Regions from separate parts of the Effusibacillus consociatus genome, predicted to be linked through region 1. Evidence: riboswitches for the same ligand, from Rfam matches in the RefSeq annotation. Region 1 holds a riboswitch; each other region holds the start of a gene.
The links. Region 1 has a riboswitch for cyclic di-AMP ahead of ACFO8Q_RS06040 (TrkH family potassium uptake protein). Riboswitches for the same ligand answer to the same signal wherever they lie in the genome.
Positions count from the first base shown of each region.

Region 2: linked by a shared signal. The riboswitch ahead of ehuB (ectoine/hydroxyectoine ABC transporter substrate-binding protein EhuB) and the one ahead of ACFO8Q_RS06040 (TrkH family potassium uptake protein) in region 1 are both predicted to bind cyclic di-AMP.
Region 3: linked by a shared signal. The riboswitch ahead of ACFO8Q_RS08205 (APC family permease) and the one ahead of ACFO8Q_RS06040 (TrkH family potassium uptake protein) in region 1 are both predicted to bind cyclic di-AMP.
Region 4: linked by a shared signal. The riboswitch ahead of ACFO8Q_RS01665 (3D domain-containing protein) and the one ahead of ACFO8Q_RS06040 (TrkH family potassium uptake protein) in region 1 are both predicted to bind cyclic di-AMP.

Region 1 is NZ_JBHSHC010000034.1:1,681-5,114, reverse strand. Features, by position in the region: gene ACFO8Q_RS06040 (TrkH family potassium uptake protein) at 1-1,145, opposite strand, end outside; cyclic di-AMP (ydaO/yuaA leader) riboswitch at 1,273-1,411, opposite strand; gene thrS (threonine--tRNA ligase) at 1,599-3,434, opposite strand, start outside.
Region 2 is NZ_JBHSHC010000112.1:237,815-241,248, forward strand. Features, by position in the region: gene spoIVA (stage IV sporulation protein A) at 1-385, shown strand, start outside; gene ACFO8Q_RS16170 (HU family DNA-binding protein) at 562-834, shown strand; cyclic di-AMP (ydaO/yuaA leader) riboswitch at 1,118-1,272, shown strand; gene ehuB (ectoine/hydroxyectoine ABC transporter substrate-binding protein EhuB) at 1,464-2,342, shown strand; gene ehuC (ectoine/hydroxyectoine ABC transporter permease subunit EhuC) at 2,367-3,026, shown strand; gene ehuD (ectoine/hydroxyectoine ABC transporter permease subunit EhuD) at 3,030-3,434, shown strand, end outside.
Region 3 is NZ_JBHSHC010000053.1:27,942-31,375, reverse strand. Features, by position in the region: gene pepF (oligoendopeptidase F) at 1-835, opposite strand, end outside; cyclic di-AMP (ydaO/yuaA leader) riboswitch at 1,149-1,292, shown strand; gene ACFO8Q_RS08205 (APC family permease) at 1,606-3,434, shown strand, end outside.
Region 4 is NZ_JBHSHC010000013.1:15,178-18,611, forward strand. Features, by position in the region: gene ACFO8Q_RS01660 (aminotransferase class I/II-fold pyridoxal phosphate-dependent enzyme) at 56-1,519, shown strand; cyclic di-AMP (ydaO/yuaA leader) riboswitch at 1,618-1,787, shown strand; gene ACFO8Q_RS01665 (3D domain-containing protein) at 1,795-2,421, shown strand; gene ACFO8Q_RS01670 (glycosyltransferase) at 2,552-3,434, shown strand, end outside.

The DNA.
Region 1 (3,434 bases):
AAAAGAAGTCGAATAAATTCTTTGTCTTCGGTTAATGTGAGTACAAATGTGACACCTATCAACAGGAGTGCTGCCATTACAGCCACAACGAACGCTTTATAAATGGTTCTCGGGTCGATTCGTTTTCGGAAAGCCACTGTGCTGTCTTTACCCGTAATTACGCTGACTACATAGAGCAGGATCACAATTGTAGTAACTGTTTTAATCCCGCCGCCGGTTGAACCGGGGGATGCCCCCACAAACATTAACAGAATCGTCCAAAGCAAGGAAGCGTCGGAAACGGATCCGTAATCGATTGTCGCGTATCCGGCAGTTCTTGCAGTAGTAGAAGCAAACATGGAAGCCAGAATCTTTCCCTCCCAGTCCAGTGCCCCTAGCGTTTTGGGATTGTTCATTTCCAGCAGAAAGTATCCAATCGTTCCGACAAGTAATAAAGAACTCGTCATGATCAGGACCAATTTTGTATGAAGTGATAACCGTTCCGGTTTCGGCGCCTTCCAAAGGTCAACCATAACCGTAAATCCGAGCCCGCCAAGGATAATCAACAACATCACTACAAAATTGACAGTCGGATCATCGACAAATCCGGTAAGACTTCTAAAATCCCCGAACAAATCAAAACCAGCGTTGCAAAAAGCTGAAATTGCATGAAAAATCCCATAGTAAATGGCCCGATCAATCGGCATCACCAGTGCAAAGCGGAATGCCAGAATCGCGGCGAAAAACAGTTCAATTCCAAGTGTGATTAAGACAATATTGCGGGCAAGCCGAATAACCCCCTCCATCGAATTGACGTTCAGGGCCTCTTGGATGACCAGTCTTTCTTTTAATCCAATCCTTCTTCCGGTAAAAATGATGATAAAGGTGGCCACGGTCATAAAACCAAGCCCGCCAATCTGGATTAAAGACAGGATCACGAGCTGCCCAAACAGATTAAACTGGGTCAAAGTATCCACTACAACCAATCCGGTGACGCAAACGGCAGAGGTGGCAGTGAACAGGGCGTCAATAAAGTTCAATCCCTCTCCGCTCTTGGAAGCGATCGGCAAACTCAGCAGGACTGCCCCAATCAGGATTAATGCTGCGAACCCCACTGTCAAAATACGGGCGGGGGTCAACCACTTTTCGAGCATCGTTTGTGCCATAACTGTTCCTCCAAAACAAACCCATTCCTGAGTAGAATACCCATACTTGTCATCAATTAAAAAACGGCGCAGCTTCCCGTTAATTGTTGAAAAAAGGGATAGACCGCACCGTATCGAAGCTCAGGCTCATCTCCCTTGCTTTGGCCGACGAAGTTAGCTGACGGGTAGGATGGCAAGGAAACCAACATCCCTCCTGCACTGCGGCAGGATTAACCCCAAATACGTGGGTCCTCCGCTCCCGTAACGGGACTAGGCCTCAATCATAATGAACTTAGCATACTCCCTTCGAATTAAAGAAGCGAATCTTGCATCACTCTTTTTCCCACAAGAAACCATCCGAATTCGCCGTTTTCCCAAAGTTACCCTGTAATTTCACAGAAAATCTCCGGTTTTCTACACATCAGGCAAGCAAACAAAAAACTGGCGGTTCTCCAAACCACCAGTTGCCTGCTCTTATTTCTTCTCTTCTATTTCTGCAAGAATTGTGTTTGCTGCTTCTTCAATTGATAAAGAACCTTGGTCTCCCACTCCACGCTTGCGCACCGATACTGTTCCGGTTTCCATTTCTTGAGCACCGACAACGAGCATGTAGGGAACCTTCTGAAGCTGTGCTTCGCGGATCTTGTAGCCGATTTTTTCATTCCGATGATCAAGTTCAACCCGGATTCGCTTGCTCTTCAGATATTCGTACACCTTCTGGGCATACTCCTCAAAAGCAGGAGAGATCGTCAGGATTTTTGCCTGAACCGGAGCCAGCCAGGTCGGGAACGCCCCTTCATACACTTCAATCAGGTACGCGGTCATCCGTTCCATCGTACTCAGGATTCCACGGTGAATGACAACAGGGCGATGCATTTTGCCGTCTTCTCCCACATATTCCAAACCAAATCGTTCCGGCAGCAAAAAGTCAAGCTGCGCAGTCGAAAGGGTTTCCTCCTTCCCGATTGCAGTCTTTACCTGCACGTCGAGCTTGGGGCCGTAGAAAGCCGCTTCTCCCTCAGCTTCCACATATTCAAGTCCCATCTCATCCATCGCTTCTTTCAACATGGATTGAGCCTTTTCCCACATCTCGTCATTCTGGAAGTATTTCTCTGTGTTATTCGGATCGCGGTAGGACAGACGGAACCAATAATCCTGGATGTGGAAGTCTTTGTAAACACGCTGAATCAATTCGACAACTTTACGAAACTCCGACTTGATCTGATCCGGACGACAGAAAATATGCGCATCGTTAAGGGTCATCGCCCGTACCCGCTGCAGACCCGAGAGTGTTCCGGACATCTCGTAACGGTGCATCATACCGAGTTCTGCAATGCGCAGAGGGAGATCACGATAGCTCCGCATGTCATTTTTATAAAGCATCATATGGTGCGGGCAGTTCATGGGACGCAAAACCAACTCTTCATTGTCCATTTTCATGGGCGGGTACATATCTTCGTGATAGTGATCCCAATGCCCTGAGATTTTGTACAGTTCGACGCTCGCCAAGTGAGGAGTATAGACATGCTCGTATCCGAGACTTTCTTCGAGATCCACGATGTAACGCTCGATTGTCCGGCGAATGCGGGAACCGTTTGGCAGCCAGAGCGGAAGTCCCTGTCCGACTTCTCTGGACAATGTAAAGAGCTTCAGTTCTTTCCCGATACGGCGATGATCACGCCGTTTCGCTTCTTCCAACTGCTTCAGGTATTCTTCCAACTGGGACTGTTTTGGCCATGCAGTTGCGTAAATTCGCTGCAGCATTTCATTTTCCGCATTCCCACGCCAATAGGCTCCTGCAATGGAAAGCAGCTTGAATGCCTTGATCCGTCCGGTGGAGGGCAGATGCGGCCCGGTGCAAAGGTCGGTAAATTCCCCTTGGTGGTAGATCGATAGCACAGTGTCTTCCGGAAGGTCGTTAATAATCTCAACTTTAAACCGGTCGCCGCGCGCACTGAACATTTTAAGCGCTTCTTCGCGGGAGATCTCCTCACGCTGAATCGGGAGATCTTCTTTCACGATCTTTTCCATTTCTTTTTCGATTAACGGGAGATCATCGGGTGAAAAAGAACGGCCGGAAAAATCATAGTAAAATCCGTCTTCAATTACAGGTCCAATCGCAAACTTTACGTCCGGCCACAAACGGGCAACCGCTTGTGCCATCAGGTGAGCATTGGAATGACGCAAGGTTTCGAGACCTTCAGGGTCATCGTAAGTAAACAGTTCAACTTTGGCGTCTTCCGTAACAGGCGTGTTCAGATCCACCAATTTGCCGTTGATCTTTCCCACCACCGCGTTTTTCTTCAGACC
Region 2 (3,434 bases), on a different contig from region 1:
CGGCATTGCACCGCCGGTACTGGAAGAAATGGCGTTGGATGAACCGGAACTGATCCGCCAGGGTTCACGTTTTGGTGTTCGCTTACGGGCAACGGCTCCTTCCATTCATATGATTCGTGTGGATGTGGAATCGGAATTTGCGCCGATCGTAGGAACTGAGAAGCAAAGCGAAGAATTGGTTCGTTATCTGATGCAGGATTTTGAAGAAGATCCTCTCAAGATTTGGGATTCGGATATCTTTGGAAAATCTTTGTCGGCCATTGTGCGTGAGGGGATCTCTGCCAAATTGGCCATGATGCCCGAAAACGCCCAGTACAAATTGAAGGAAACGCTGGAGCGAATCATCAATGAAGGAAGCGGCGGATTGATTGCGATTATCCTTTAAGAAAACAGTACTGTCTGTGCGAAAAAAGAAGGGCTGGCTTGAGCCTTTCTTTTTTTAATGGAGAGGGAAATACGGAATTTCTATATTTTTCATCCTGTTTATGTATATTTGCATCAAAATTGGATACACAAGTAATACTGCTTAAATAGAGAACCCAGGAGAGGGGGTGTAGGATCATGAATAAAGCAGATCTTGTGAACTCAGTAGCAGAGAAATCCGAACTTACGAAGAAAGATGCGGCACGGGCAGTAGATGCCGTATTTGAAAGCATTATGGAAGCACTGGTGAAGGGTGACAGGGTACAACTGATCGGTTTTGGAAACTTTGAAACCAGGGAGCGTGCAGCTCGTAAGGGCCGCAATCCTCAGACCGGCGAAGAAATCGATATTGCAGCAACGAAGGTGCCTACTTTTAAACCGGGCAAATCACTTCGTGAAGCGATCAAGTAAGAGTTGCTATCAATCAAGGGAGATTGTCGTTCAACAAAAACGTCCGATACTTCGGGCGTCTTTTTGTTTTGGTCAACGTTGTCTTCGGGTAGGACAGCCTAGGATATGGAACGATATGGGAGGAAAGATAGGGATCTGGCTGTTAATTTTCCCTCATCCAATGTGAGTGGGGATCTGGCGATATATTCAGAATTTATCAAGGGTGAGTGATAGTGATAACTATGGTACTATAAAAAAAGCGAATAACGTGAATCACTTTTCATTTGTTTTGCTTATGGATTAAGTAAATACCAAGCCTAATTTCTTTGAAAAAAGGAAGCGGGGGAACCAAGGTTTTTTTGGGGGTTAATCCTGGACTCGAATCCAGGAGGGATGTGGGAAGAACTTCTCTGCCATCCTACCCGTCAGCTAACCTCGTCGGCTAAGCAGGGAAGATCCAAGGGATCTGCTACCGGCAGGTCATGTCTGGATTCGTTCACTTATTCCTCGACTGCCTGGAAATTGTGTTTTAGGTGGACCAATACAGACTTTTTCCTTGGAACTTCGGTTCCGGGAGAAAGTTTGTATTGGTCTTTTTTTTCACAAAAATATCAGTTGAAAGGGGTAGAAATCTCTTGAAAAGAACAGGAATGACAGTACTGCTTACCGGGATTCTGTCAGCGGGGCTGCTGCTCGCAGGCTGCGGCATCTCTGTAAAAACCGGCGGGGGAAATTCATCCGGGGAGTCTGCGCTAGAACGTGCAAAGAAAGAGGGATATGTAACAGTAGGGTTTGCTAACGAAAAGCCGTACGCATATGCGACCCCAGACGGGAAACTGACAGGTGAAGCGGTTGAAGTGGCTCGTGCTGTACTGAAAAATTTGGGAATCAATGAAATGAGACCTGTCCTGACCGAATTTGGTTCGCTGATTCCGGGGCTCAAAGCAAAACGCTTCGATATTATCACAGCAGGGATGTACATTACACCGGAACGCGCAAAGGAGGTCGACTTTGCCAATCCGGAATACAGCATCGGGGAAGCGTTGGCTGTTAAGCAGGGGAACCCGCTCAGTTTGCACAGTTATCAGGACATTGCTTCCAACTCGAAGGCAAAAGTGGGGGTGATGGGAGGAGCAATTGAATTGGAGTACCTGAAAAAATCGGGTGTTCCGGAAGATCGTATCGTGATTGTGTCGGATCAAGCTTCTGCGATTGCAGCTCTGCAAGCGGGTCGTGTTGACGCCATTACAATGACGGGGCCGTCTTTGCAAGCCGTAATGGAATCGGCTAAAGATTCCAATATTGAAAGGGTTATGGATTTCAAACAACCGGTGATAGACGGCAAAAGTGTACGAGGGTATGGAGCTGCCGCTTTTCGAAAAGAAGATGCCGATTTCCGCGAGGCATTTAACCGGGAGCTGGCCAAGTTGAAGGAGTCCGGTGAACTGCTTAAAATTCTTAAGCCATTCGGATTCACTGAACAGGAACTTCCTGGGGATGTAACTGCAGAACAGCTTTCCAAACCATAAAGTTTTACGTTTTGAACGAAAGGAGTGGCATCGATTATTTCAACTTTAGATCTGCTGCCGCCTCTTCTGGAAGGAGCTGCCGTAACAATTCAGATTACCGGTCTATCAGCCGGCGTCGCACTCGTTTTGGCTTTTGTTGCGGGATTCGGTCGGCTTTCAAAGTATTCGCCAGTCCGGATCATAACGGCTTTTTATGTTGAAGTTTTTCGCGGTACTTCTCTGCTCGTCCAGTTGTTTTGGCTATTCTTTGCATTACCGATGCTCGGGATCGAGTTGTCGCCTATGGCGGCTGGCGTAGTGGCATTGGCCCTGAATTATGGAGCCTACGGGTCAGAAGTGGTTCGCAGTTCCATCCTTGCAGTGCCAAAGGGGCAGACCGAGGGGGCAATTGCGTTGAATATGACACCAGTGCAACGAATGAGACGTATTATTCTTCCGCAAGCGTTTATGATAATGCTGCCTGCTTTCGGCAATCTGTTGATAGAGCTGCTTAAAGGCACGTCCCTCGTCTCATTGATTACACTTACCGACCTGACTTTTAAAGGGATGATGCTTCGGACCTTTGATATTTCAAGAACGCCCGAGATCTTTGCTTGCATGCTTGGAATCTACTTTGTGCTGGCATATTCCCTGACACTGGCAGTCCGTTGGATTGAACGGAAAGTCACCGCAGGGAGGGTGTAAACCATGTGGAATTGGGATTTTGCTCTGTCGATTTTGCCGAAATTGTTTGATGTGATTGGAATCACGATTTCCGCCACACTGCTGGGGTTCGTTATGGCTGCAATTTTGGGATTGCTGTTCGCTTTTGGGCGGAGGTCAAGATTTAAGGCACTTTCCTTGGCTACAGCTGGAATAGTGGAGTTTATACGCAGCACTCCCCTGTTGATTCAATTGTATTTTTTGTACTTTGCACTCCCGTTTTACGGAATCGAGTTATCTGCATTCACAATTGGTGTGTTGGGCTTGGGCGTTCATTACAGCACGTATTTGTCCGAAGTCTACCGGGCGGGAATCAACGATGTTCCCCGCGGGCAGTGGGAGGCGGCTACGGCACTCAATTTCTCGAAGATTCAAACTTGGATGAGAATT
Region 3 (3,434 bases), on a different contig from region 1:
CTTGAATCAGGTTGTCATAGACTTCAACCGGAATATTCTCGCCATCCATCGCAGCATGCCGAGCCGATTCGTATTTTCGAACCCTTGCATAGAACACATCTTTCTTAATACTTGCATGCAATATAGCGGCCAGCGTGTTCTTTTGCTTGCGGTACGTTTCGTAGAGCGCTTCGAACGCATCTTTTCTTACCCGACGGTCTTTGCTCTCCAGGAGCTGGATATATCGGCCCTTTGTCAGTTCAATCTCATAGCCGTTTTCATCTTTGATAGTTGGAAATTTGATGTCAGCATTGTTCAGCATTCCGAAGATTGTCCCCGGACCTTGGGCTAACTCCCCCGCTTGAGCCAGGAGCAGTTCTTCAACAGGTGACAGAATATGTTCTTTGGAACGCAGTATTTCGTGAATCACAAAGTGATAAAGTTCTAAACCCGTTTCTTCAGACATGAACCTCTTAAGGGTTTCTTCCGGAATGGATAAAATCTCCGGCGTGATAAAAGCGGTTGCACTGGACGCTTGTACACTAAGTGTAGCCGCACGGTCTGTAAGGGCTTGGTAAACCGTGTTTGTATTGTCCTCATCGCGGCGCATGCGGGCATAGGCATAAAGTCGGCCCATTTTCTCAGCCAGTTGGTCCTGGACCTTGAGACAATCAAGCAGATTCTGCGCCGATTCGGCCAATTTCCCTTCAAATCCCTGGATCTTTACGATGTGACTCTTGATCTCCTGATAATCCTGCTCCCACTTTTCGGTTGAAGCATAGATATCTTCCAACTTCCATTTCATTTCGTCCGGAATTTCATTTCTTTTGGGAAGCCGGTTTGTGGCAACGGTCATATGTATCATCCTCCTATTCGATCCATACAGCTGCATATGCAGTTTTTCCCATTATAACATACAGAAAACTTGGCATTCGCCAAGACTGTGACTTAGGTGAATGCTATCATCTATTTCACCCATATTAAAACAATTATATTCTTTGACAGAACGAAAGATGTTTACAGAAAGAATGAGAATCATGAAAAAAGAGCTATCATAAGATTAATGGTCTTAAATCACTTATTTGTGTGTATTTGAAGTGAAAAGCGGGTCTTTTTTCACAAAAAACACACGTGCAAATATTTTCAAATCCAAGTAGTATCATAACAACAATTGAATCTAGCCTAATTCTGGCAGCAGCCAGGAGCGGAGGAACCAATCACGTGGGGTTAATCCTGAATGATCAGGAGGGATGAGATGAACTTCTCTGCCATCCTACCCGTCAGCTAACTTCGTAAGCTAAAGCAGGGAAGGTCCATTGGCCTATCCAATTCGTTTGCGATGGTCTTTTTTATTTTTTATCGCACTTTAACTGGTTAGGTAACGGTCTTGGTTGACTACGTACTGGAGAAACGGGAGTGGTTTCTTGGGTATGCGGTGGACCGATACAGACTTTTTCTGTGGAGCTTCGGTTCTTAAGGAAAAGTAGGTGTCGGTTCTTTTTATTTCGCTGATGTGACGGATTTATGAAAATCTGTAGGTTTATGTGTATTAAAGAATTTGGAGCAGTCCGTTTAGGGTATTCTAACTACGTAATTAAGCGGAAGCTCTTGGGAGGCAAAAGATTAATGGAGAGCCAAAGACTCAGAAGAATCCTGATTGGACGACCCTTGAAGTCCACCGAGATCGAATCAGAAAAAATGCCGGTGTGGAAGGCGTTGCCGATTTTATCGTCAGACGCTCTTTCATCTGTTGCGTACGGAACGGAACAGATTCTGCTTGAATTGGCTACCGTCGGAGCCGTGGCGTTCTCTTTTTCGTTACCCATTGCAACGGCGATTATTTTACTTATCGGAGTCTTGGTTGTCAGCTACCGTCAAGTAATTGACGCGTATCCGCAAGGAGGCGGCGCTTACATGGTAGCCAAGACAAACTTGGGACCTATGTGGGGACGTCTGGCGGGTGTCTCTCTGTTAATTGATTATGTATTAACAGTGGCTGTTTCCATAGCAGCCGGAGTTCAAGCAATCACGTCCGCATTTCCAGTAACAATACCGTATGTAATACCGATAGCTGTAGCTCTTGTCTGGATCATGGTTTGGATGAATCTCCGAGGCACATCTGAAGCGGGAACAGTTTTCGCTTTGCCAACCTATTTGTTTATCTTTTGTATGCTTTCTCTAGTGGGAAAAGGTGCTTTCGACTTGCTGACGGGTTCGGGGCATTCCGTGCAACAGATTGCTCCTCCGACCACAATCCCTTCCGGGTTGACGTTGTTTGTCCTGCTGAAAGCTTTTTCTTCCGGTTGTTCGGCGGTTACGGGTATAGAGGCAATTTCCAACGCTGTACCGCACTTTCGAACCCCTTCGCAGCGCAACGCGAAACTTACAATGCTTACATTAGGGATGTTATTGGCGGTAATCTTTGGCGGGGTAACCATCTTTTCATTAGCTTACGGTGTCCACCCGGATCCGAAAGGGCACACTTCTGTGCTGTCGATGGTTGCGGAGAACGCATTTGGACGAGGCGGAATGTATTTCGCTATTCAAATCGCCACAATGTTGATTTTGGTATTAGCAGCTAACACCAGTTTTAGCGGCTTTCCGATTCTTGCTTCGATTATGGCGCAGGACAAAAACTTCCCGCGAATGTTTGCCCATCGAGGGGACCGTTTAGCCTACAATTATGGGATTATTACGTTAGGTGTGTTATCCAGTCTCCTGTTGATCCTGTTCAACGGAAAAACGGATCTTCTGATCCCGCTCTACGCAATTGGGGTATTTTTATCGTTTACCATGGCACAGAGCGGACTCATTCTAAAATGGGTGCGAGAACGGAATAAAGGATGGCAGCGCCGGGTGTTCATAAATGGAGTTGGAGCTGTTGTTACGTTTGTTGTGCTAATGATTTTCAGCGTCACCAAATTTTCGGAAGGCGCATGGATCGTGATCGTCTTGACACCTATTTTGCTATGGGTAATTACCAAAATCCACCGTCATTACGAAGCAGTGGGAACTCAATTGCGGATTGATTTAAAGGATCCCCTTCCTCAAAAAGAATCCGTCATAATTGTACCTGTTGCAGGAATCCATCGAGTCGTCGCATCGACCATTGCTTATGCCAAGACACTCTCTCCGAGAGTAGTTGCTTTTTACGTGGCGTTTTCTGAGGAAGAGGCAGATCAAATGAAGGAAAAATGGGAGCAATGGAACTCTGGGGTTCGGCTTGTAACCTTCGTATCCAGATATCGAACCATCGTCGAACCTCTTGTCGAATTTGTGGAGCGGGTCGATTGCCGTGTAGATCCAAACGATACGGTTATGGTGTTGTTGCCGCAGTTTGTCCCCAAGAAGTTCTGGCATCGTGTGCTTCACAACCAGTCTGCGTTCCGAATTCGGTCTAAGCTTTTGGGGCGGAAGAATGTCGTTGTTGCAACCTTGCCTTACCATTTGCATGA
Region 4 (3,434 bases), on a different contig from region 1:
AAGCTTTTGGTATACTACATGCTGTATGTTTGTTAGGAAAGGTTGGGAGGTTGAAATGAACAGAAAAGAACAAGAGCGTACACCACTTTTCACAGCGCTTTTGGAACATGCAAAAAGGGATCCGATCCAATTCCACATTCCGGGTCACAAGAAAGGCACCGGGATGGCGAGCGAATTCCGTGATTTTGTCGGATCTAACGCACTTTCGATTGATTTGATCAATATCGCGCCGCTTGACGATCTCCATAGTCCGAAGGGAATTATTCGGGACGCTCAGGAGCTTGCTGCAAAAGCATTTGGCGCTGACTATACATTTTTTACCGTGCAAGGGACAACCGGTGCGATCATCACGATGATTATGTCCGTGGTCGGACCGGGAGACAAAATTCTTGTGCCTCGCAACGTCCATAAATCAGTTTCGGCTGCTATTATTCTGTCCGGAGCGGAACCGGTATTCATGCATCCGGAACTGGATCCGAACTTCGGGATAGCGCATGGGGTTTCTTATGATACGGTTCGCCGAACTCTTGATGAACACCCTGACGCAAAGGGGGTATTGCTCATTAACCCCACTTATTTCGGCATTTCCTGCGACTTGAAATCGATTGTCGAATTGGCTCACGATCGGGGAGTGCCTGTAGTGGTCGACGAGGCGCACGGAGTGCATATTCATTTTCACGAAAAACTGCCTCTCTCCGCTATGCAGGCCGGGGCGGACATGGCGGCAACCTCCGTTCACAAGCTGGGTGGCTCCATGACACAAAGTTCGGTTTTGAATGTAAAAGAAGGTCTGGTCAATCCGGATCATGTCCAATCGATCTTGTCCATGCTGACGACTACGTCCACTTCGTATTTGCTGTTGGCTTCGCTTGATACGGCACGCAAAAACCTGGCGATTCACGGACACGAAATGTTGGAGGAAGCCATTTCCCTTGCTGAATATGCAAGGGATGAGATTAACAAGATGGAAGGACTTTATTGTTTTGGGAGAGAGATCCTGCACAATTCTTCGATTTATGATATGGATCCTCTGAAGCTGACGATTTCAGTCAAAGACCTGGGAATCAGCGGACACGATGTGGAACGTGTGCTGCGGGAAGAATTCAACATTGAAGTGGAACTGTCCGACCTGTATAACATCCTGTGCATCGTCACGGTCGGGGATACAAAAGAAACAGTTGATGCCCTCTTAAAAGCGCTGCGCAGAATTGCGGAACGTCATGTGTACCAAGCGGGCAAACAGATTGTTCAAGTTCACCTTCCGGAGATCCCGAAACTGGCAATGTCCCCGCGTGAAGCTTTTTATTCCGAGACGGAAGTGGTACCATTCGATGAGGCGGTCGGAAGAACGTTTGCCGAATTGGTAATGGTCTACCCGCCGGGGATTCCGATTCTTTTGCCCGGTGAAATCGTCACAAAAGAGAATATTGACTACATTCGGGAACACATCAAAGCGGGCCTGCCGGTTCAAGGACCGGATGACCCCGACATCGAGTTGGTGAAAGTCGTCAAAGTATAACGTGTAACAAGTCGTCTAACGTCCGGAGGGAATTTCCGGACGTTTTTTTCCAACAATCCACTAATGACTCTTTTCATGAACCCTAGTAGAATAGACGGGAATTTGGCAAGCCGAATCGCATCCGGTTTTTGGTAAAAAAAGCATGCGTACGGAGGAACCGGTTAAATGGGGTGAATCGCGATCAGCGGGGAATAAGTTCCCTGGATTCGCGCGGGAACCTTCTCCCGAACCCGTCAGCTAACTTCGGAGGCTTGGAAGGAGTGTCGAAATTGAATATGAAATTTCCTTGGAAAAAGGGATCACTGGGTGCCCTTATCGTATCTGCATTGCTCGTGAGCGGTTTCACGGTGAATGGAGCCTGGAACAGTCAAGCCCAACCCGCTGAATCAAGTGCTGCCAAAGCCGAGGCCGACAACCGGCAACCAACAACGGAATCACAGCAAGCGGTGCAACAAACAGACAATGGTGAGCCTGCAGAGAACTCGGGTCAGCAGCCGACGCAAGTCGCTCCGGTTCTGGCGAGCCGCAGCGGAATGTCCGAACCGAAAGCGTCCGTTCCACCCAAACAAACCTCTTCCACCGGATCCGGGTCTTTAACAATGAAAGCCACCGCTTATGGTCCAGCCAACATTAACTGGAAATATGGTGGCAAGACTTATACGGGGACGACTGTAAGACAAGGAGTAATCGCAGTGGATCCAAAAGTGATTCCACTGGGAACACGAGTATGGGTTTCAGGCTACCAGCATCCGAATCTTCCGGCCAATGGTTTCATGGCTGTCGCTGAAGACATTGGCGGGGCGGTTCGCGGAAATCGAATTGATATTTATATCAATGCAGATGCACAAAGCCTGAAGAATTTTGGAGTTCAAAACGTTCAAGTGCGGATTCTCGGGAAATAACTCGAATCCGGATATTGGGGTCTGCCCATGCAGGCCTTTTTTTATTGCCTCCGAAAAGCAGTGAATGAAATATTTTCCACAGGCAAGGGTATTCTAACTGGATAAAAGGTGCGTCCGAGGTGATTAGCAGATGCCGATCCGAGTCATGCATGTCGTTCGACCGGCTGATGGAGGCATGCGGGAGCATGTAAAACAACTTATCTGGGGGATGCCGCACGATCAGATTGAGCCGATCGTAGCATGCCCCGAAGAGTCTGCGTTATTTTGCCAATTGCCTTCGCGGGTTCACAAGATCGCTTTGGAAGTGAAAGACGGTGTAAAACCCTGGGAGGACATGCGATCTGTCATCGCTCTTCGGCAGCAGCTTGAAAGACATCCAATTGACATCCTTCATATGCATGGAGCAAAATCGGCCCTGATCGGGAGAACGGCAGCCGCATTGGCAAAGCGAAAGCCTCGCCTGATCTGCACGGTGCATAATTTTATCCAACCCGCAAATCGTATTCTGCGATCGACATTCGTTACGATCGAAAGAAAGCTCTCAAGCCAGACAGATCGTTACATCGCTGTTTCTAATGCATTGGCTGAGCAATTGCAGCAGCAGATTGTTCGGCGTACGGATAAAATCTCTATCGTATACAATGGTCTGGCGCCCACAAAACAGCGGATCAGCCGAACGGAAGCCCGAAACTTGATGAAAGTCCCGCAGAATGTCGCTGTGATCGGTACGATTGCTCGTCTTATCCCGGAAAAAGGGGTTGCGGATCTTCTGCTTGCTTTTCGGATGCTAACCAATCTCGGGCACGAGGCCTATCTCGTAATTATCGGTGATGGCCCGCAGAAAGAGGAGTTACAGGAGCTTTGTTCCGATCTTGCAGCCCGGATTCGCTGGTTGGGATCTGTAGAGGAAGCTTCTCAATTGATCCCGGGATTTGATCTTTACGTACAGAGTTCCCATCGGGAAGGTTTCGGGTTGGCGGTGTTAGAGGCCATGCGCGAAGGGGTAGCTGTAA